3 regions of the Salipiger bruguierae genome follow, and region 1 is predicted to be linked to each of the others. Evidence: riboswitches for the same ligand, from Rfam matches in the RefSeq annotation. Region 1 holds a riboswitch; each other region holds the start of a gene.
The links. Region 1 has a riboswitch for cobalamin ahead of nrdH (glutaredoxin-like protein NrdH). Riboswitches for the same ligand answer to the same signal wherever they lie in the genome.
Positions count from the first base shown of each region.

Region 2: linked by a shared signal. The riboswitch ahead of PVT71_RS21375 (TonB-dependent receptor) and the one ahead of nrdH (glutaredoxin-like protein NrdH) in region 1 are both predicted to bind cobalamin.
Region 3: linked by a shared signal. The riboswitch ahead of PVT71_RS20835 (energy-coupling factor ABC transporter permease) and the one ahead of nrdH (glutaredoxin-like protein NrdH) in region 1 are both predicted to bind cobalamin.

Region 1 covers NZ_CP123385.1:23,056-30,457, reverse strand. The annotation lists gene PVT71_RS14390 (alkaline phosphatase D family protein) at 1-773, opposite strand, end outside; gene PVT71_RS14385 (asparaginase) at 865-1,857, opposite strand; cobalamin riboswitch at 2,329-2,530, shown strand; gene nrdH (glutaredoxin-like protein NrdH) at 2,623-2,844, shown strand; gene nrdI (class Ib ribonucleoside-diphosphate reductase assembly flavoprotein NrdI) at 2,862-3,275, shown strand; gene nrdE (class 1b ribonucleoside-diphosphate reductase subunit alpha) at 3,260-5,383, shown strand; gene nrdF (class 1b ribonucleoside-diphosphate reductase subunit beta) at 5,504-6,478, shown strand; gene PVT71_RS14360 (FepA family TonB-dependent siderophore receptor) at 6,627-7,402, opposite strand, start outside.
Region 2 covers NZ_CP123385.1:1,499,662-1,507,063, forward strand. The annotation lists gene PVT71_RS21355 (GFA family protein) at 1-123, opposite strand, end outside; gene PVT71_RS21360 (ABC transporter ATP-binding protein) at 191-928, opposite strand; gene PVT71_RS21365 (iron ABC transporter permease) at 925-1,908, opposite strand; gene PVT71_RS21370 (ABC transporter substrate-binding protein) at 1,905-2,738, opposite strand; gene PVT71_RS21375 (TonB-dependent receptor) at 2,738-4,576, opposite strand; cobalamin riboswitch at 4,686-4,889, opposite strand; gene PVT71_RS21380 (FtsX-like permease family protein) at 4,969-6,324, opposite strand; gene PVT71_RS21385 (ATP-binding cassette domain-containing protein) at 6,315-7,001, opposite strand; gene PVT71_RS21390 (hypothetical protein) at 7,009-7,402, opposite strand, start outside.
Region 3 covers NZ_CP123385.1:1,387,906-1,395,307, reverse strand. The annotation lists gene cbiE (precorrin-6y C5,15-methyltransferase (decarboxylating) subunit CbiE) at 1-433, shown strand, start outside; gene PVT71_RS20850 (cobalamin biosynthesis protein) at 415-798, shown strand; gene cobM (precorrin-4 C(11)-methyltransferase) at 795-1,616, shown strand; gene PVT71_RS20840 (cobyrinate a,c-diamide synthase) at 1,609-2,988, shown strand; cobalamin riboswitch at 2,986-3,165, shown strand; gene PVT71_RS20835 (energy-coupling factor ABC transporter permease) at 3,219-3,893, shown strand; gene cobF (precorrin-6A synthase (deacetylating)) at 3,961-4,707, shown strand; gene PVT71_RS20825 (HesA/MoeB/ThiF family protein) at 4,713-5,666, opposite strand; gene PVT71_RS20820 (thiamine phosphate synthase) at 5,663-6,271, opposite strand; gene PVT71_RS20815 (thiazole synthase) at 6,271-7,029, opposite strand; gene thiS (sulfur carrier protein ThiS) at 7,033-7,230, opposite strand; gene PVT71_RS20805 (FAD-dependent oxidoreductase) at 7,220-7,402, opposite strand, start outside.

The DNA of each region.
Region 1 (7,402 bases):
CTGCGCCCCGCGGGGTCGAGGAAGAGCTCCGGCACGTCCGCCTCGGTGGCCCCGTGCTGGAACAGCAGGTAGGTCTCGCGCGCGACGCGGAAGAGCAGCTGGCCGATCGCCGAGGCGGTGGCCTCGCGGCGCAGCGAGCCCCAGCCGTCGCAGATGTCGTGATCGTCCCAGACGCAGAGCGCGGGCACCTCGGCCGAGATCTCGGCAAAGCCGGGCGCGGCGAAGGTGCGCAGGTAGCGCTCGAAGAAGCGGGCGCGCAGGTGGGTTTCCAGATCGGCGAGCTGCGCGGGCGTCGCCTCGGGCAGGCTCACGGGCCAGTCCTCGGTGAGCGGGTGGCCGTCCGTCGCCTCGTCGGCGTAGATCTGGTCGCCGCCCATCAGCATCAGGGCAAAGGGCCAGCTGCGGTGCTGGCCAAGCAGGCGCTGCCACATGGCGTTGCGCTCGGCGGCGTCGCGGCCGAGATCTCCATGTTCCTCGCCGTTGCAGGAGACGAAGGCGATACGCATGTCGCCCGAAAGATCGGCGACCACCCGGTGCAGGGTGCCCTCGAAGCTGTAGACCGGCGCGGCTTGCGGCAGGGTCAGATCGTAGCGCCAGACCTGCCGCCCGGCGCAGCCCGCCAGCAGGCGCGGGGCGACCGGCGTGCCTGCGACCTCCATCTCGCCCGGCGTCTCGCCCTCGGGCCGGGCAACCAGCGCGGCGACCCGCAGGGCCCCTTCCCCGGCGGCGCGGAAATAGAGGATCGGACCGATGCGATCGGGGATGGGGGTCATGGGCTGTCCTGCTCTGCCTGCGTTCCGGTCAAGATAGGCAGGCGCGGCGGAAATGCCCGTGCCGCCCCGGAAGAAACCCCGGGGCGCGCGATCAGACCTTCGTGACCGCCTCGGCGATCAGCGCCAGCCGCTCCGGCCCAGCGGGCAGCGTCGGCAGCAGCGCCGCCAGCAGCAACCGCGCCTTGGCCGCGCTCAGATCCCCGGCAAGGATGGCGCCTGCCTCGACCAGGGTGACGGCGCCGCCGTCCGAGCCGTAGATGGCGCGGGTCCGCCCCTCGGTGCAGCGGGTGGCGAGGATCACCGGGATGCCCGCCGCGACCAGCTTGCGGATCGCCTCGGCGTAGCCCTTGGGCGCGTTGCCCCGGCCGAAAGCCTCGATCACCACGCCCGAGACGCCGCTCGACGCGCACCACTCGAGGTAGCGCGGCGTGCTGCCGAGCCCCGCCGCCACGAGCTCCACCTCGGGGTCGAGCAACGGCGCGTCGAGCACGAGGCGCGGGCGCGCCGGGCGGGTGTAGAGATGCACCTCGTCCTCGTCGACCTCGCCGAGCTTGCCGTGGCCGTTCGAGCGGAAGGTGTCGACGCGCGAGGCGTGGACCTTGCTGACATGGCGCGCGCCGTGGATCTCGCCCTCGAAGAGGATCACCGCGCCGACGCCGGTCAGGTCCGGGATCGCGGCGGCGAGGATCGCGTCGCGCATGTTGCGCGGCCCGTCGGTGTCGGGCTGGCCGGCGTGGCGCTGCGCGCCGGTGAAGACCACGGGCTTGTCCGAGCGGACCAGCAGCCGGGCGAGGAAGGCGCTCTCCTCCATGGTATCGGTACCATGGGTGACGACCACCCCGTCCACCCCCGGCTCGGACAGCCGCGCGTCGATGTGGCGGCAGACGCCGTGCACCGCCTCCAGCGTCAGCGCGTTGCTGCCTGCGACGGTGAAATTGTCGACCTCGACGGTGATCCCCGGCAGCGGCGCGTGCAGGCTCTGCAGCAGCGCGTCGCCGCTCAGCCCGGCGCTGACCGGCCCGCCCTCGGTGGCGGCGAAGGAAGCGATGGTGCCGCCGGTGGCGACGAGGACGATATGCGGCATGGGGATATCCTGCTGGAACGGCGGAGCCTTTTGCGCCTGCATAGGCAGCGCGGCGGGCGAAGGCCAGATGGCGGGCGCGAAAACCGCGCACAGAGGCGGCCGGATCGACGGATGCCGAAAAATTCGTCGCCGGAAAAGTCGTCGCAGGAGGGGGAGGTGCGGCGACCCCAAGGGAGGAGGAGAAGGGTCGCCGCAGATTTCCGGGGTTGAGGGAGGAGGAGAAAGACCCCGGGAAATCGTTTGACGCGTTGCCGCGTCGACAGGGGGATATCTACGCGCCGCCCCCGCCCCGGACAACGCACAATCCTGCAGAGCCGTCTTGTCCTCATTGCATGGCCGGGCGGAAGGCCCTTTCCACACGGGCTCCGGGCGGGCTCCACCGTGGCACACATGCTGCAGTTGCGGGCAGCTCGATTTATTTGAGCCCGCCCTCGCACAACAGCATATTGACGCAATTGGGCTGCGGTGTTCTAGATATAGTTGCTTTTCGGTTCATCGAGTCGGGCGACGGCCCGGCGCGGCGCTAAGAGGGAAACCGGTGGAAACCCGGTGCTGCCCCCGCAACTGTAAGCGGCGAGTGAAGGCCCCGAGAGCCACTGGGACACCCCGGGAAGGCGCGGCCGGAACCACGACCCGCCAAGCCAGGAGACCTGCCGAAGGCCCGACTGAATGACCACGAACGGAGGGTTCGGGGCGTGCGAAAACGCGGCGGGCAGGCCCCGCCCGGTGACGCGTCGCCGCCTTCCAAGCTGAGGACGCAAGAGCATGATCACCGTCTACTCGAAACCCGCCTGCGTGCAGTGCACCGCCACCACCCGCGCGCTCGACGCCAAGGGGCTGGACTACAACGTGATCGACCTCACCGAGGACGACGCGGCGATGTCGCTGGTCACCGAACTCGGCTACCGCCAGGCGCCCGTCGTGACCTTCGGCGACGATCACTGGTCGGGCTTCCGCCCGGATCTGATCGCGCGCCTCGCGAACTGAGCACGGCGGGACCGGGCATGTCGGGGCTCGTCTACTTCTCCTCTGCCAGCGGCAACACCGCGCGCTTCGTCGCCAGCCTCGGCCGGGCGGGGGCGCGCATCCCGGTGTCGCCCAAGGAGATGACGCCCGAGACGCTCGATCCCTTCGTGCTGATCTGCCCGACCTACGCCGATGGCGAGGGGCGCGGCGCGGTGCCGAAACAGGTGATCCGCTTTCTCAACGACCCGGCCCGCCGCGCGCTGCTGCGCGGCGTGATTGCCGGCGGCAACCGCAATTTCGGCGAGACCTTCGCGCTCGCCGGCCGTGTCATTGCGCAAAAATGCAACGTCCCCCTGCTCTATTCCTTCGAGCTGGCGGGAACGACCAAGGATTTCGCCCGCGTCAACGACGGGCTCGACGCTTTCTGGGGGACCCCATGCTTGACCGCCTGAACGAGACGCTGGACTACCACGCGCTCAACGCCATGCTGAACCTCTACGACGCGGACGGCAACATCCGCTTCGAGGCCGACCGCATGGCGGCACGGCAGTACTTCCTGCAGCACGTGAACCAGAACACCGTGTTCTTCCACTCGCTGACGGAAAAGCTCGGCTACCTCGTCGAGGAAGGCTATTACGAGGCGGAGGTGCTCGAGCAGTACGCGCCCGCCTTCCTGCAGAAGATCTGGGACGCGGCCTTTGCCAAGAAGTTCCGCTTCCCGACCTTCCTCGGCGCGTTCAAGTACTACACCTCCTACACGCTGAAGACCCGCGACGGGAAACGCTTCCTCGAGCGCTACGAGGACCGCGTGGTGATGGTCGCGCTCGCGCTGGCGCGCGGCGACGAGGCGCTGGCCATGTCCTTCATGGAAGAGATGCTCTCGGGCCGGTTCCAGCCCGCCACGCCGACCTTCCTCAACGCAGGCAAGAAGAGCCGGGGCGAGCTGATCTCCTGCTTCCTGCTGCGCATCGAGGACAACATGGAAAGCATCGGGCGGGCGATCAACTCGTCGCTGCAGCTCTCGAAGCGCGGCGGCGGCGTCGCCCTGATGCTGACCAACATCCGCGAGGCCGGCGCGCCGATCAAGGGCATCGAGAACCAGTCCTCGGGCGTGATCCCGGTGATGAAGCTGCTCGAGGACAGCTTCTCCTACGCCAACCAGCTCGGTGCCCGCCAGGGCGCGGGCGCGGTCTATCTCAACGCGCACCATCCCGACATCCTGAAGTTCCTCGACACCAAGCGCGAGAACGCCGACGAGAAGATCCGCATCAAGACCCTCAGCCTTGGCGTGGTCATCCCCGACGTGACCTTCGAACTCGCCAAGCGCAACGAGCCGATGTACCTCTTCTCGCCGCATGACGTGCAGAAGGTCTACGGCGTGCCCTTCTCCGAGATCTCGGTCAGCGAGAAATACGAGGAGATGGTCGAGGACAAGCGCATCCGCAAGACCAAGATCAACGCCCGCGCCTTCTTCCAGACGCTGGCCGAGATCCAGTTCGAGAGCGGCTATCCCTACATCATGTTCGAGGACACGGTGAACGCGGCGAACCCGGTGGCGGGCCGGATCACCATGTCGAACCTCTGCTCGGAGATCCTGCAGGTGGCCGAGGCGTCGGAGTTCAACGACGACCTGAGCTATTCCAGGCTCGGCACCGACATCTCGTGCAACCTCGGCTCGATGAACATCGCCAAGACCATGGATGGCCCCGATTTCGGCGCCTCGATCGAGACCGCGATCCGCGCGCTGACCGCGGTGTCGGAAATGTCGGCGATCGACAGCGTGCCCTCGATCCGCCGCGGCAACGACGAGAGCCGCGCGATCGGCCTCGGGCAGATGAACCTGCACGGCTACCTCGCCCGCGAGCACGTCCACTACGGCTCCGACGAAGGCGTCGAGTTCACCTCGGTCTACTTCGCCGCCGTGGCCTATCACGCGCTGCGCGCCTCCTGCGCGATGGCGCAGGAACGGGGCATGACCTTCAAGGGCTTCGAGGCGTCCAAGTACGCCGACGGCAGCTTCTTCGACAAGTACGTCACCCGCGACTGGCTGCCCGAGAGCGAGACCGTCACCGCGCTCTTCGACGGTATCGCCTTGCCCACCCGCGCCGACTGGGAGGCGCTGAAGGCCGACGTGATGGCGCACGGGCTCTACAACCGCAACCTGCAGGCGGTGCCGCCGACCGGCTCGATCAGCTACATCAACAACTCGACCTCCTCGATCCACCCGATCGTGTCGAAGATCGAGATCCGCAAGGAAGGCAAGATCGGCCGCGTCTACTACCCGGCCGCCTTCATGAACAACGACAACCTCGAGTATTACCGCGACGCCTACGAGATCGGCCCGGAAAAGCTCATCGACACCTATGCCGCGGCCACCGAGCACGTCGACCAGGGCCTGTCGCTGACGCTGTTCTTCCCCGCCGAGGCGACGACGCGGGACATCAACCGCGCGCAGATCTACGCGTGGAAGAAGGGGATCAAGACGATCTACTACGTGCGCCTGCGCCAGACCGCGCTCGAGGGCACCGAGGTGCAGGGCTGCGTGTCCTGCACGCTCTGAGGGGATGACGCGGGGGCGCTGCCCCCGCACCCCCGGAGTATTTTTCGAAAGATGAAAAGGGGCGCGGGCGCGCGCTCCGTCTGACTGAGGGCCGAAGGCCCGCGAATGGGATGATCCGCCATGAAGGACACCGTCACTTCCCCCGCCGTGCCGCGGGCGATCAACTGGAACCGGCTGCAGGATGACAAGGACCTCGAGGTCTGGAACCGCCTGACCGTCAATTTCTGGCTGCCCGAGAAGGTGCCGCTGTCGAACGACGTGCAGAGCTGGGCGACGCTGACCGACGCCGAGAAGCAGCTGACCATCCGCGTCTTCACCGGCCTGACGCTGCTCGACACGATCCAGAACTCGGTCGGCGCGCCGGCGATGATGCCCGATGCGCAGACCCCCCACGAAGAGGCGGTGCTGACCAACATCGCCTTCATGGAAGCGGTGCACGCGCGCAGCTACAGCTCGATCTTCTCGACGCTCTGCTCGACGCGCGAGGTCGACGAGGCCTTCCGCTGGTCGGACGAGAACCCGCACCTGCAGGCCAAGGCCCGCGCCGTGCTCGAGACCTATGCCGCCGGGGCCGACCCGCTGAAGCGCAAGATCGCCTCGGTCTTCCTCGAGAGCTTCCTGTTCTACTCGGGCTTCTACCTGCCGATGTACTGGTCGAGCCGCGCCAAGCTGACCAACACCGCCGACCTGATCCGCCTGATCATCCGCGACGAGGCGGTGCACGGCTATTACATCGGCTACAAGTTCCAGCGCGCGCTGGAGCGCGAGAGCGCCGAGCGCAAGGCCGAGCTGAAGGATTACGCCTTCTCGCTGCTGTTCGAGCTCTACGACATCGAGGCGCGCTACACCGAGGAGCTCTACGACGGCATCGGTCTGAGCGAGGAGGTGAAGGCCTTCCTCCACTATAACGCGAACAAGGCGCTGCAGAATCTTGGTTTCGAGGCGCTTTTCCCGCCAGAGGCCGCAGAGGTGAACCCGGCGATCCTGGCGGCGCTGAGCCCCGACAGCGAGAACCACGACTTCTTCTCGGGCTCTGGCTCGTCCTACGTGATCGGCAAGGCGGTCGCGACCGAGGACGAGGACTGGGACTTCTGATCCCGGGCTGACCTTCCAGAGCCGCGGCCGGAGACCCGGGCGCCGCTTTTTCATGTTCGGGTCGCGCGAAATGCCGCGTCGATCAACATGAAGCGCCGCCCGCAAGTTGCAGGCGGCGCTTTGTTTTCTCTCCCTGATGGTCTTCGGATCAGAAGGTCTTGGTCAGGCCGAAGTAATAGGCGCGGCCGGGCTCGTTGTAGGTGTTGGCCCCGTCGCCCGAGCGCAGGATTTCTTTGTCGAAGAGGTTGGTCACCCCGGCCTTGAGGTCAAAGCCGTTGTCGAAGGCGTAGGTCATGCCGAGGTTGACCAGCGTGTAGGGATCGCGGTCCTCGGTGTCCTCCACCGCGTAGCCGGTCGAGCCGCTGTACTCGGTCGCCTCGGTCGGGCCGTAATGGGTCAGCGAGGGCAGCAGCGCGAACCTGTCGCTGACCTGCCAGGTGAGCGAGGCGTTGATCGTGTAGTCCGGCACCAGCGACAGCGGAACCTCGACCGACCCGGCGCCCTCGAGTTCGAGATCCTGCACGGATTCGATCATGTAGGTGCCGTTGATCGCCAGTGACAGGCGCTCGCCGAGCGGCGCGGCGAAGCTGCCCTCGAGCCCCTGCACGCGGGAGTTCGGGATGTTCTCCCACTGGTAGAGCCGGCCCTCGCGCCAGGCGCCGCGCTGGTAGACGAGGGCGGAGCCGACCTGCTCGGTGCCGGCCTGGATCTTGTCGTGGTAGTCGTTGTGGAAGTAGGTCAGCGTCGCGTTGATGCCCGTCTCGCCGCTGTACTGGACGCCGATTTCCTTGTTGATCGAGGTCTCGGGGTCGAGGTCGGGGTTCGAGAGCACGTAGCACGGGCCGTTGCCCTGGTAGGGATAGGGGCAGCCGTTCCCCGAGGTGACGTAGACGTAGTTCTCCGACAGCTGGTAGAGCGTCGGCG
Region 2 (7,402 bases), 280 kb from region 1:
GTAGAAGAGCGCGCCGTGGTGCTTGCGGCAGTCGAGGCAATGACAGAGCCCCACCCGGTAGGGTTTCCCCTCCGCCCGGATGCGGACCGCGCCGCAGAGGCATCCGCCTTCGTAGATCTCCATGTGCCGCGCCTCCCTCGTGGTCCTGCCCGGGAAGGTATCGCCCGCGCCGCGCCCGGCAAGGCCGCGCTCAGCGCGCCCGGTGCATCGGCTGGAACACCGGCCCGTCCGGGGTCTGCGCGTGATAGGCGGTGATGCCGAAGCCCCGCGCCAGAAGATCGTCCGTCAGCACCTCTTCCGGCGGGCCGTCGGCCAGCAGCCGCCCCTCGGCCAGCAGCACCAGCCGGGTGCAATGCCGCGCCGCGAGCCCGATGTCGTGCAGCGACAGCAGCACGCCGCGCCCCTCGGCGGCAAGCGCGCCGAAGACCTCCATCGTGGCGATCTGGTGCGCCGGGTCGAGCCCGGCGGTGGGCTCGTCGGCCATCAGGAGCGGCGTCTCCTGCGCCAGCGCCCGCGCCAAGAGCGCCCGCGCCTGCTCGCCGCCCGAGAGGTTCGTGGCGCGCCGGTGGCGCAGCGGCTCGAGCCCCATCTGGCCGATCGCCGCCTCGACCGGGGCGCGGGCGTGATCGCCGTGGGGCAGGCGCCCGAGCGCCACCAGGTCCTCGACCTTCACCGGCCAGGCGATCTCGCGCGCCTGCGGCATCCAGGCCACCGCCTTTGCCCGCTGCTGCGGCGTCAGCACCGCCAGCGAGCTCAGCCCGCCCGAGGGGATGAGCCCCAGCGCCGCCCGCATCAGGCTGGTCTTGCCGGCGCCGTTGGGGCCGATGAGCCCGACCACCTCGCGCTCGGAAATCTCCAGCGTGATGCCGGAGAAGACCTTGCGATTGCGCAGGGTTACCGAGAGGTCTTCAAGTGACAGAAGGGTCATGCCCGCTCTCCCCGGCTGCGCCAGACGAGGTGCAGGAAGAAGGGCGCGCCGACCAGCGCGGTCAACACCCCGAGCTTGAGGTCACGGTCGGGTGCCACCACGCGCACCGCGATGTCTGCCGCTAGCAGCATCGCCGCGCCGCCCGCCGCCGAGACCCAGAGCAGCGGGCCGGGCCGTCCGCCCACCGCGCCGCGCAGGAGGTGCGGCACCACGAGGCCGACGAAGCCGATGGCCCCCGCCACCGCCGTGCCCGCGCCGACGACGCAGGCGGTGCCCAGCACCACCCGCAGGCGCAGGCGCGCAAGGTCTATGCCCATCGACGCGGCCGCGTCCTCGCCCAGCGTCAGCGCGTCCAGCCCGCGCCCGACCCCCGCCAGCAGCAGCACGCCGAGCGTCATGAAGGGCAGCGCCAGCCAGACATGCAGCATCGAGCGGTCGGCCAGCGAGCCCATCATCCAGAAGACGATCTCGCTCGCCGCGAAGGGGTTGGGCGAGAGGTTCAGAACGAGCTGCGTCAGCGCCCCGGCGATGGCCGAAAGCGCCACCCCGGCAAGGATCAGCGTCAGCGTCTCGGCGCGCGGTCCGGCCAGCAGTACGAGGATCAGCACGGCGATCACCGCGCCCGCCAGCGCGCTCAGCGGCAGGGCAAGGGCAAAGGCGGTGGAAAGGCCGGTCTGGATCGCCAGCACCGCCCCCAGCGCCGCGCTGGCGCTGACGCCCAGCAGGCCGGGCTCGGCCAGAGGGTTGCGCAGGTAACCCTGCATCGCCGCCCCCGCCAGCCCCAGCGTGCCGCCGATCATCAGCGCCAAGAGCACGCGCGGCAGGCGGATCTCGCGCATCACCATGGGCAGCGGCCCGTCACCGCCGAGGATCAGCGCGCGCAGGCTTTCGGGCAGGGTCACGTCGGCCGGGCCGAGCGACAGCGAGAGGGCCGCAAGCACAGCCACCAGCGGCAGCAGGATCGCGAGGGGGCGGGTCATTCGATCTCCGTTTCGATGTGTTCGCGGAAGCCCGAGAGCGCCTCGATCGCGCCGAGCACGTGCGGCGTGCCGCAGATCCAGTCGCTGCCGGTGCTGGCATGGGTGGCATGGCTCGCCTGCAGGCGGCGGATCACCGGGTGCCTCAGGATTTCCTCTGAGCGCGAGGCGCCGGGATAGGGGCGGGCGGTGATCAGCGCCTCGGGCTCGGCCATGGCCAGCGCCTCGAGCGGCAGCTGCCCGCCGCCGCGATCCCCGGCGATGTTGGAAAAGCCCGCCGCCAGCAGGATGTCCCCGGCCAGCGTCTGGTTCCCGGTGGTGTAGCCGTTGGCGTAGTAGAGCGCCACCGAGGGGCGGCGGCGGACATCCTCGCGCAGGGCGGCGAGCCGGGTCTCGAACTCGGCAACCAGCGCCTCGGCGCGGGCCTGGCGCCCCATGGCGGCGCCGAGCGTGCGAAGGAGAGCGGGCACGTCGCCGAGCCCGTGGGCGGGCTCGAGGCGCAGCACCGGGGTGCCGAGCCGCTCGAGCATCTGCGCCGCCGCCTGCGCGGTATAGGCGCCGACCACCACGAGATCGGGCTGCATCAGCCAGACCTCCTCGGCCTGTCCGTGGTTCACCGGATAGGCCATCGCCTCCGCCGCCATGGCCGAGCTCATCGGGTCACGCGCAAGCGCCGAGACCGAGACGAGCTGGCCGGGGGCGGCGAGCAGCATGGCCAGCTGGTCGGTGCAGAGGTTCATCGACACGACGCGCGCCGGGGCCGCCTGCGCCGCGGCCGGGGCAAGGCCCGGGGCCGCGAGCAGGCAAAGGCCGATCAGCGCGCGCCGCAGCATCAGAAGCTCGCCCGGACGCCGAAATAGGCGGCGCGGTCCGAGGTGCCGTAGCCGGTCACCACCTGGTAGTCCTCGTCGAAGAGGTTCTCGACCCGCAGGTAGATCTCGGCGCTGTCGGTGAGAGCGTAGCGCAGGTTCACGTCGGCGACGGTGTAGTCGTCGAGCGCGTAGCTCGCGTCGCGCAGCCCCGAGACATGGCGCACGGTGAAGGCGCTGCGCAGCGCATCGGTGATCTCGGCATCCAGCGTCAGCGCGGTGTCGCGCAGCGGCACGCCGGCGATGCGCTCGCCCGAGGCGGCATCCTCGCTGTCGGTCCAGGTATAGGCCGCGGCAAGGTCGATCCGGTCGGTCAGCTGCGTGCCGGCCTTCAGCTCGAGCCCCTGCGTCCAGCTCGTGCCCTCGCTCTGGACGTAGACATAGGCGGGCGCCGGCGCGGTGATGAGGTCGGTGATCTCGGTCCGGAACAGCGTCGCGCTGGCAAAGCCGCCGGCAAAGCGCTGCTCGGCCCCGAGCTCGTAGCTGATCGAGGTCTCGGGCGTCAGGTCGCGGTTGCCGGACCAGCCGTCGTAGCGCTCGTAGAGCGACGGCGTGCGGAAGCCGGTGCCGACGCTGGCGCGCAGCGTGAGGTCGGGGCTTGGCAGGTAGGCCAGCGAGACGCGGCCCGTGGTCTTGCCGCCGTAATCCGAATGGTCGTCGTGGCGCAGCACGGTCACCAGCTCGACCGCCTCCGACAGGTGCCAGTCGGCCTGCGCCCAGAGGCCCAGCGTGTCCTGCTCGCCATCGGTGCCGCCCGCATCGAAGTTCTCGCGCGTGGCGTCGGCGCCGAAGGTCAGCGTCGCGGCGGATAGCTCGGCCTGCCCCTCGTAGGCCAGCCCGCGCCGCTCGCCCTCGTAGGGGTACTCGAACGGCCCCCACGCCGTCGTGCCCGACAGCTTGCGGTCGATGTCGTAATACTGCGCCGAGATCTCGTGGCTCACCGTGCCGGTCGCAAAGCGGACGAAGGCACGCAGCCCGTGCTCCTCGCTTTCCGACAGGTCGTCGGTGGTGCCGTCGACCGGGCCGAACTCGTCGTACTCGCTGTCGCGCTTCTGCCAGAAGGCCGCGCCGCCGACGGTCACGGTGTCGGTCAGCGCGTAATCGCCCGAGAAGCTGAGCCGCGTGGCCTCGTGCCCGTCCTCTTCCTTGTTGCCGTCATCCTCGTCGGCGGCCGAGAAACCGTCGGTGGTGATCCGGCTCAGGGTCGTGGCAAAGATGCCGCGGGTCCCGAGGTAGCTGAGGTTGTAGCTCAGCTTGGCGGTGTTGTAGCTGCCGTATTCGGCGGCGACGCTCTGGCTCAGCCCGTCCTCGGTGGCGCGGTTGGTGGTGATGTTGATCACCCCGCCGATCGCCTCCGAGCCGTAGAGCGCCGATTGCGAGCCCTTCAGCACCTCGATGCGGCTGACGTCGGCGGTGGTCAGCGTGCCGAAATCATACTGGATCTGCGGCCCCGAGGTGTCGGTCACGTCGATGCCGTCGACGTAGACGCCGACATACTTGCCCGGAAGGCCGCGGATGAACACCGTCGAGGTGCCGCCGATGCCGCCGTTGCTCGAGACGCTGACGCCGGGCAGGCGGGCGAGGTAGTCGGCCAGCAGCGTCTCGCCGGTGCTGTCGAGGTCTTCCTTGGTGACCACCTCGACCGTAACGCCGCTGCGCGCAATCTCGGTGCTCTCGCCGCGGTTGGCGCTGAGGGTGAGCGTGCCGAGATCGTAGCCCTCCTGCGCGAAGGCCGCGCCCGAGAGGCTGACTGCCGTAAGGGCAGTCGCGGTCCGCAGGCCGGAAAGATATGGGTGCTTCATCGTCCCTTCTCCGTTTTTTCTGTCGTCGGAAGGGAGTCCCCCACCGCAGACGGTTAGCGTGATGCCACCTCTACGGAAGGTCCGTCGCCCTCGGCGCTCCCCGCGCCGGGACTGGGTGATCGGCCTCGGCAGGTCTCCTGACTCGCGGGTCCTCGCTTGGCCGGGTCTTCCCGCCCCGAAAGGCAGTGACATGGTCCGGCGTCGCTCTCCGCCTACAGTTGCGGGGGCAGTCGCGGAATTGGGCCGGGGCCCGCACCGCATTCCCTATTCACCGGGCGGCAGGCCGCCCGGAACCGAAGCAGCCACGGCATAGCCGCTCGCCGCGGCACGCGCAACAATCAGAAGCGGACAGGAGAGGGCGGGCGCGCGGGCTCAACCGGCGGGGGCGCGGGTCAGCTGCGCAGCCCGTCCACCACCGGCTGGCGCAGCACCAGCGCGGCGGGCAGCAGCGAGAGCAGCATGGCGGACGAGACGAAGCCCGCGAGCACCTGCATCTCGGCCCAGCCGAGCGGCGCCGAGAGGGCGATGCCGGTGCGCGCGCTGACCAGCTGCGAGAGCAGCATCGCCGCGCCCCAGCCGGTCAGAACGCCCAGCAGCGCCCCGGCCAGCAGCAGCGCCGCGCAGAGCGCCCAGACCGTGGCGAAGACGAAGCGCCGCGGCGCGCCGAGCGCGCGCAACAGCGCGATCTGCCGCCGGAAGAGCCGGGTGAGGATGAAGAGCGCCATCAGCACGCTCGCCGCCACCAGCCCCTGCGTGACCAGCGCCATCAGCGACATCGCCTGCCGCACGTCGCCCATCACCCGGTAGAGCCCCGAGAGCACTGCGCCGGGGAAGAAGGCCATGGTCTCGCCGTCGCGGGTGAACTCCGAGCGCAGCGCGTAATTGGCCCAGAGCTCGGTCGCGCGCACCACCACGGCGGGGGTGCCGGGGAAATACCCGGGATCGAAAGGCGGACCGATCTGCGCCGCGCGCTCCGGGGCGTGGCCATTGGCAAGGCCATGGATCTCCCAGACGTATTCCACCGGGATCAGGATCGCGCGGTCCCAGGGCGTGCCGGTGGCCGCCATGCGCCCGACGACGGTGATGCCGTCGCCGTGGTCATGGTCTCCCCCGTGCTCCTCTTCGTCCCCATGCCCGCCGTGCGCCTCGGGGTCGGCGGCATCGCCGACGCCATGCGCCGGGGTGAACGCCGCGCCGATCTCCAGCGGCACCAGCGCGCCCACCACCGCCTCGGCGTGGTCCTCCCAGAGCCGCCCGTCGATCCGGCCCTCCGAGAGGTGGCGCAGGAACTCCGCCGTGGTGCCGACCACCGGCGCCGCGCCGTAGCTGTCGCCGAAGGCCAGCGGCGCGGCGATCGACACCTGCTCATGCGCGGCGATCGCGGCATAGGCCTCGCCCGGCACCAGCCCCATGTCCGAGGGCTGCAGGAAGACCGAGGCGAAGAGCGCGGTCAGCTCGCTGCCGGGTGCCGCGACGACGAGATCGAACTTGTCCGCCGCCTGCGCCGTGCCGTGACGCAGCCCGCGCTCCTGCGCGAGCAGCCCGATGCCCATGCCGGTCGAGATGGCGATCAGCAGCACGAAAAGCGCGGCGCTCCAGCGGAAGCGCCCGAGAAAGCCGCGCAGCAGCGGCCAGGGCGCATAGCCGCGCAGCACCACGAGCCCGGTCAGCACCGCGGGCATGAGCAGCAGGCCAAGCAATGCAAGGTCCTGCGCCAGCGGCGGCAGGCTGTCCCAGATCAGGCGCATGTGGCCCCCTCGTCGGCAACGACCTGCCCGCCGGAGATCGTCAGCACCCGGTCCATGCGCTCGAGCAGCGCGGCGTCGTGGCTCACCGCGACGAGCGTGGTGCCCTGCGTGCGGACCAGCGTGACGAGATCATCCACCAGCCTGTCGGCATTGGCGCGGTCGAGGCTGGCGGTGGGCTCGTCGGCCAGCAGCACCGGCGCCTCGGCGGCCATGGCGCGGGCGATGGCGACGCGCTGGCGTTCGCCGCCCGAGAAGCTGGTGACGCGGCGCCCGGTGTCGGTGAGGCCAAGCGCCGCCAGCCGCTCCCGCGCCCGCGCGCGCAGCGCGGCGCGCTCGGCACGGGGGCGGAAGAGCGCGGTCAGCGCGGCATTGTCCAGCGCATCGAGTTCCTCGAACAGCATGAAGTCCTGGAAGATCATGCCGATCGTCGCGGCGCGGAAGCGGGCGCGGCGCTCGGCGCTGAGCGACAGGAGGTCGGTCCCGCCCCAGCGCACCGCCCCCTCGGCGCGGTCGAGTAGCCCGGCAAGCGCGTAGAGCAGCGTCGACTTGCCCGCGCCCGAGGCGCCGCGAATGCCGATCAGCGCGCCCGGCCCGGCGGAGAGCGCGGGCAGCTCGAGAAGCACCCGGCCGCGCGGGCTGCGCACGGTCAGGCCGGTGATCGAAAGCGGCAGGGACATGCGCGGCTCAGCCGTAGGTCGCGTCGGTGAGCCGCATCATGCTGACGAAGCCGGTCTCGGGATCGGTGTAGGCGCCAAGCTCGAGCACGCCGCTGGTGACGATCTTCACGTTGAAGGGCGTCACGTCGACGATGCGCTTGGTGTAGACGGCGACGATGTCGTTCGGCCACTCGGCCTCGGTCTCGCAGAAGGGGCAGACGGCCATGGGCATCTTGGTCAGCACGAAGAAGTGGCTCTCGGCCTTCAGCGGAGGGGCCATGAAACCCTCGATCTCGAGCCGCTGCCCGGCGCTCTGCTGCGCGAGGTCCGAGAGGCCGCGGCCCTTGACCTGGTAGAGGTCGCGCACCTTCAGCGTTTCGGCAAAGGCGGGCGCGGCGAGCGAGGGGGCGGCGAGGGCGGAG
Region 3 (7,402 bases), 390 kb from region 1:
GGGCTCGATCGCCATCGAGTGGCTGCTCTGCGATCCGACGCTTCGTGCCACCACCATCGAGCCCCGCCCCGACCGCGCCGCGCGCATCGCCGCCAACGCCGCGCGGCTTGGTGTCGAGCGGCTGAAGGTGGTCGAGGGCAGCGCCCCCGAGGCGCTGGACGCACTCGACCGCCCCGACGCGGTGTTCATCGGCGGCGGCCTCTCGCAGGAGCTGCTGGACTGGCTGGAAGCGCGTCTGCCCCTGGGCACCCGCCTCGTCGCCAACGCGGTGACGCTGGAATCCGAGGCGCTGCTGATCGCGGCGCAGGCGCGTCTCGGCGGCGATCTGATGCGCATCGAGCTCTCCTCCCCCGTGCCCATCGGACCGAAGCGCGGCTGGAAGTCGGCCTTCCCGATCCTGCAGTGGAGCCACCGATGGAGCCATGTGAGATGATCGTCGCGGGGTTCGGATTCCGGCAGGGCGCGGGCGAGGCGAGCCTGCGCGACGCCTACGATCGCGCGCGCGACGGGCGCGACGCCGCCTGCCTTGCCGCCGCCTTCGACAAGGCCGCGAGCCCGGGCTTCACCGCCTTTGCCCGCGCGCTGAACCTGCCCGTGCAAGCCATCACCCCCGCAGATCTCTCGGCGCAGCACACGCAAACCCGATCCCCCCGCGTGCTTGCCGAGCGCGGCACCGGCTCCGTGGCCGAGGCCGCCGCGCTGGCCGGTGCCGGACCCGGCGCGCGGCTGCTCGGCCCGCGCATCCACTCCCTCGACCGCATGGCCAGCTGCGCGCTGGCGGAAGGACCCGACCCATGACCGTCCATTTCATCGGCGCCGGCCCCGGCGCGCCCGACCTGCTGACCCTGCGCGGCCGCGACCTCATCGCGTCCTGCCCGGTCTGCCTCTATGCCGGCTCGCTGGTGCCCGAGGCGATCCTTGCCCATTGCCCGCCCGGCACGCGGATCGTGAACACCGCGCCGCTGGACCTCGACCAGATCATCGCCGAGATCCGCGCCGCGCATGACGCCGGGCAGGACGTGGCGCGGCTGCATTCGGGGGATCTCTCGGTCTGGTCGGCGATGGGCGAGCAGATGCGCCGGCTGAAGGCGCTCGGCATCCCGGTCTCGGTCACCCCCGGCGTGCCCGCCTTCGCCGCCGCCGCCGCCGCGCTCGGCGCCGAGCTGACCCTGCCGGGCCTTGCGCAATCGGTGGTGCTGACCCGCACGGCGGGCCGCGCCAGCGCGATGCCCCGGGGCGAGACGCTGGCCAATTTCGCCGCGACCGGGGCGACGCTGGCCCTGCACCTGTCGATCCAGAACATCGCGCGGGTGGCGGCCGAGCTGACCCCCGCCTACGGATCACACTGCCCGGTCGCGGTGGTCTACCGCGCCAGCTGGCCCGACGAGGTGATCCTGCGCGGCACGCTGTCGGACATCGAGGGCAAGGTGGGCGCGGGCATCACCCGCACCGCGCTGATCCTCGTCGGCCCGGCGCTGGCGGGCGAGGGGTTCGACGAGAGCTGCCTCTACGCGCCGGACTACGACCGCCGCTACCGCCCGCAGAACGCCGAGAGCCCGTGGAGCGGCTGGACGCCGGAGACCGAGGTGCAGAAAGCGGTGCAGGACAATGGCTGAGGTTCCCGGCCTGCTGGTCTCGGCGCCCTCCTCGGGCACCGGCAAGACGACGGTGATGCTGGGCCTCTTGCGGGCGCTGGCCGAGGACGGGCTCGCGATGCAGCCCTTCAAGTCCGGCCCCGACTACATCGACCCGGCCTTCCACCACGCGGCCTGCGGGCGGCCGAGCTTCAACCTCGATGGCTGGGCCATGGGGCCCGGGCTCTGGCAGGCGATCGCCGGACAGGCGGCGGGGGCGGACATCTGCCTCGCCGAGGGCTCGATGGGGCTCTACGACGGGGTCGCGACGCGCGGCCAGCAGGGCTTCGGCAGCAGCGCCGAGACGGCGCGGGCCATGGGCTGGCCGGTGGTGCTGGTGCTCGACGTGGGCGGGCAGGCGCAATCCGCCGCCGCTACGGCGCTGGGGTTCCGCCGGTACATGCCCGACCTGCCCTTCGCCGGGGTGATCCTCAACCGCGTCGCCTCGCCCCGGCACGAGCGGCTCACCCGGCTGGGCATGGAGCGCGCCGGGCTGCCGGTGCTGGGCGTGCTGCCCCGGCGGGGCGACCTGACCCTGCCCGAGCGCCACCTCGGCCTCATCCAGGCGGCCGAGCACCCGGACCTCGAGGCGGCCATCGCGGGCTATGCCGACTTCCTGCGCGCCCATGTCGACCTCGGCACGATCCGCGCCGCCGCCGCGGGCAAGCCCCTGCCGCAGGACCCGCCACCGCTGCCCCGCCCCCCGGCGCAGCGCATCGCGCTCGCGCGGGACGCGGCCTTCTCCTTCACCTACCCGCACCTGCTCGAGGGCTGGCGCGCGGCGGGGGCCGAGATCCTGCCCTTCTCGCCGTTGGCCGACGAGGCGCCGGCGGCGGAGGCCGACCTCGTCTGGCTGCCAGGCGGCTATCCCGAGTTGCACGCCGGGCGGCTCGCGGAGGCCGAGGGTTTCCGCACCGGGCTGCGCCACCATGCGCAGACGAAGCCCGTGCATGGCGAGTGCGGCGGCTACATGGCGCTGGGAGAGGCGCTGATCGACAAGGATGGCACGCGGCACCGGATGGCCGGGCTGCTCGGGCTGGTGACCAGCTACGCGGCGCGGAAGTTCCACCTCGGCTACCGCCGGGCGGTGCTCTGCGCGCCGATGGCCGGCTTTGACGCGGGGACGGCGCTGCGCGGGCACGAGTTCCACTATTCCACCATTCTCGAGCAGCCCGACGCGCCGCTCGCCGCCGTTTCCGACGCCGATGGCGCGGCGGTGGCCGAGACCGGCTCGCGCCGGGGCCGCGTCACGGGGACCTTCTTTCACCTCATCGCGGCGGAGGAGGCCCCTGCCTCCGGACCCCGCCGAGACTGCCCGACAGAGGAGGACCGCAGCCCCGCAGAGACCCGCTGAGCCAAGACCCCGCATGGTGTCCCGCAAGGGGCGCAAGGGAACCGGGTGAGAGGCCCGGGCTGCCCCCGCAACTGTAGGCGGAGAGTGCCGAGGAAGACCCACTGGCAGACCTGCCGGGAAGGACCGAGGCGCCGCGACCCGCGAGCCAGGAGACCTACCATGCGACCGCCTTTCCCGCCCCCAGGGGCCACCCGCTGCCGGAGGGGCAGCACATTGAAAAAGGAACGCACATGCATATCGAACCCGGCGTCGTCGACGGCGCCAAGATGGCCCTCGCCGCCGTCACCGCGGCAGGCGCCGCGGGCTTCACCGCCCGGCAGGCCGCGCGTGACATCGCGCGCACCGACCTGATCTTCTTCACCGCCCGCAGCCTGATCGCGGCGATCGGCACCTTCGTCTTCTTCGAGGTCCTGCCGCATTTCCCTGTCGGCGTCTCGGAGGTGCATTTCATCCTCGGCTCGACGCTCTTCCTGCTGCTCGGCGTCGCGCCCGCGGCGCTGGGTCTGGCGCTTGGCCTGCTGGTGCAGGGGCTCTTCTTCGCGCCCACCGACCTGCCGATGTATTTCGTCAACGTCACGACGCTGCTGGTGCCGCTCTTTGCCACCTCGGCGCTGGCGCGCCGGGTGGTGCCCGAGGGCACGGCCTATGTCGATCTGAGCTACGCCGACGTGCTGAAGCTCTCGGGCGCCTTCCAGGCGGGTGTCGTGGCCTGGGTCGCCTTCTGGGTTTTCTACGGCCAGGGCGTCTCGGCCGCGACCTTGCAGTCGGTGGTGACCTTCGGCGGGGCCTACATGCTGGTTCTGCTGATCGAGCCGCTGGCCGATCTCGCGGCGCTCGCCGCGGCGAAATCGCTGCGCAACACCGGGTTCGGCCGGGTCTTCGCGCCGCGGCTCTACGCGGCCTGAGAAGCGCATGAGCACGGGTCCGGGCCCTGCGAGGGGTCCGGACCGCACCCAAGGGAAAGAACCAATCATGATCCGCGATCTCTGGCTCGTCGGCATCGGCACCGGCAGCCCCGGCCACGTGACGCTGGGCGGGATGCAGGCGCTGCGCGATGCGGCTGTGGTGCTGCTGCCGCGCAAGGGCGAGGACAAGGAGGAGCTTCTGGCGCTGCGCCGGGCGATCCTCGATGCCTCGGGCACGCAGGCCGAGATCCGCGTCTTTGACTACCCCGAGCGCGACCCCGACCTGCCCTATGCCGCCCGCGTCGAGGCCTGGCATGACGAGATCGGCCGGCGCTGGTGCGCCGCGCTCGAGCCCGCGCCGGAGGGGCCGGTGGCGCTGCTGGTCTGGGGCGACCCGTCGCTCTACGACAGCACCATCCGCATCGCCGGACGGCTCGAGCCGCGCCCGGCGCTGCGGGTGATCCCCGGCATCACCGCGATCCAGGCGCTGACCGCCGCCCATGCCATCCCGCTGAACGAGGTGAACGGCGCGGTGCGGATCACCACAGGGCGGCGGCTGCGCGACGAGGGCTGGCCCGAAGGCGAGGAGACGCTGGTCGTCATGCTCGACGGCAACTGCAGCTTCCGCGCGCTCGATCCCGAGGGGCTGCGCATCTGGTGGGGCGCCTATCTCGGCAGCCCGGCGCAGCTTCTCTGCGCGGGTCCGCTCGCGGAGGTCGGGGCCGAGATTGCCGCGCGCCGCGCCGAGGCGCGCGCGCGGCACGGCTGGATCATGGACACCTATCTGCTGCGCCGGGACGGCTCCGGCGCCTAGCGCCCTCACCCCGTCGCCAGCACCGCCACCTCGCGCCCCCCCGCCGCGACGACGGCGCGCGCGGCGCGCCAGGCCCTGAGGCCGGTGGCGCAGGCAAAGACGGTCCGCCCGCCGCCCTCTCCGGGCTGCACCGGCGCGCCCCCTCGCTCGGCCCAGGGCACGGGCAGGTCCGGCGCCTCGTCCGGCCCGCGCAGCTCGATCACCCGGTCGGCGCGGGTGATCTCTCCGAGGCCGACAATCCGCGGCAGCGCCGCCTCGGGCTCGGGCGCGGCGTCGAAGCGGAAGCCCGAGACGCGCCAGCTCGCGGCGTCGAGCGTCAGCATCTGCCCCAGCGGCGAGGGCGCCTGTCCCAGCAGCACCGCGAGCACCATCTGCGCCTGCAACGCGCCGAGGCTGGCGACCACCGGCCCCATCACCCCGGCGCTGGCGCAGCTCTGCATCTGCCCCGGCAGGTCGGGAAACACCGCGCGATAGCTCGGCGCGCCGCCGCAGAAGCCGCCGACATGGCCCGCCCTGCCGACCACCGAGGCGCTGACCAGCGGCACCCCCGCCGCAAGGCAGAGGTCCGAGAGGGCATAGGTCACGGCCACGCTGTCGGCGGCATCCACCACCACCTGCGCGCCGGCCATTTCCGCCCGAGCGAGCACCGGGTCGAGCCGCGCGACGAGCGCGGTGGCAACGCAATCGGGGTTGAGGGCGGCGAGGCGTTCGGCGGCGACCGCGGCCTTGGCACGGCCGATGTCCTCCATGCGGTAGAGCGTCTGGCGGTGCAGGTTGCTCTCCTCCACCGTGTCGGGATCGACGATCCGCAGCGCGCCGACCCCTGCCCCCGCCAGCAGCGGCAGCAGCGCCGAGCCAAGCCCCCCGGCCCCGACCACCAGCACCCGCGCCTCGGTCAGCCGCGCCTGTCCCTCCTCGCCCACGCCGGGCAGGCAGGTCTGCCGCGCGTAGCGGCTCATGCCGGCACCCGGCGCGTCGCGGCGATCCATTCGCGGCAGCGCGCCTCGGGGTCGGCGGCCTGCTGGATGTCGGTGACCACCGCGGCGCTGTCGGCGCCGGCGGCGAAGAGACCCGGCAGGCGCTCGGGGGTCAGCCCGCCGATGCCGACCAGCGGCAGGTCGCCCACCCGGCGCTTCCAGTCGCGCACCCGCGCAAGCCCCTGCGGCGCCCATGGCATCTGCTTGAGCAGCGTCGGGTAGACCGGCCCCAGCGCCACGTAGGCCGGATCCAGCGCCAGCGCGCGCTCGAGCTCGGCCTCGTCATGGGTCGAGAGCCCGACCCGCACCCCGGCCCGGCGCAGCGCAGGGAAATCGGCGCTTTCCATGTCCTCCTGCCCGAGGTGGACAGTGCGGCAGCGCAGGTCGAGCGCGAGGCGCCAGTGGTCGTTGACCACGAGCTCCGCGCCATGGACGGCGCAGATGTCGCGCGCCCTTGCGATCTGGCGGCGCAATTCGGTCTCGGGCAGGTCCTTGAGCCGCAGCTGCACCAGCTTGACGCCGTGCGGGACCAGCAGTTCCAGCGCGCTGACATGGCCGACGATGAGGTAGAACGGGTCGAGTTTCATCATGCCAGCTCCGCCATGCCGAAGACCGGGGTCGAGGCCACGGCCATGTCGCGCGGGCCCATCAGCCCCGCCGTGTGTGCGAGCCGCCCCGCCGAGACCGCCTGCCCGAAGGCGCGGGCCATGGCCACCGGGTCGAGCGCGCGGGCCACGGCGGTGTTCAGCAGCACCGCGTCAAACCCCATCTCCATCGCCTCCATCGCCTGGCTTGGCGCGCCGATCCCGGCATCGATGACCAGCGGCACACCCTTGAAATGCGCCCGCATCGTCCGCAGCGCCTCGCGGTGGCGCAGCCCCTGCCCCGAGCCGATCGGCGCGCCCCAGGGCATCAGCACCTCGCAGCCCGCCTCGAGCAGCTTCTCGCCCACGATCAGGTCCTCGGTGGTATAGGGAAACACCTCGAACCCCTCGGCGCAGAGGATGCGCGCCGCCTCGACCAGCGCGAAGGGATCGGGCTGGAGCGTGTCGGCGTGGCCGATGACCTCGAGCTTGATCCAGTTGGTGCCGAAGATCTCGCGCGCCATCTGCGCCGTGGTCACCGCCTCGCGCGCGCTGTGGCAGCCGGCGGTGTTTGGCAGGATGCGGCAGCCTGTGGCCCTGAGAAGATCCCGGAACCCCGCGCCCTCCGCCCCCTCGCGGCGCAGCGAGACGGTGATCACCTCGGCCCCCGAGGCGGCGACGGCCTCACCCAGCACGGCGGGCGAGGGATATTGCGCGGTGCCCAGCATCAGCCGGGACGAAAGATCGGTGCCGTAGAACATCGCTCAGCCCCCCTGCATCGGCGACAGGACCTCGACCTTGGCGCCGTCGCGCAGCGCGGTGCGCTCGCGCAGCCCGCGTGGCACGAAGGCGCCGTCGAGCGCGGTGGCGACCGAGGCCGGATCGAAGCCGCGCTCGGCGAGCAGCGTCGCGAGCGTCGGCGCGGTTGTGGTGAGGCTTTCGCCGTTGAGATCAATGCGCATGATGCGCCTCCTTGGTGGGGTCTGCGGCAAGGCGCGCGGCCTGCTCCTCGGCCAGCACCGGGGCCATGAGAAAGCCGTGGCGATACATGCCGTTGAGGTGGATGCGGTCGCCGGTCTCGCGGATCGCGGGGATGTTGTCGGGAAAGGCGGGGCGCAGCCCGGCGCCGGTGGC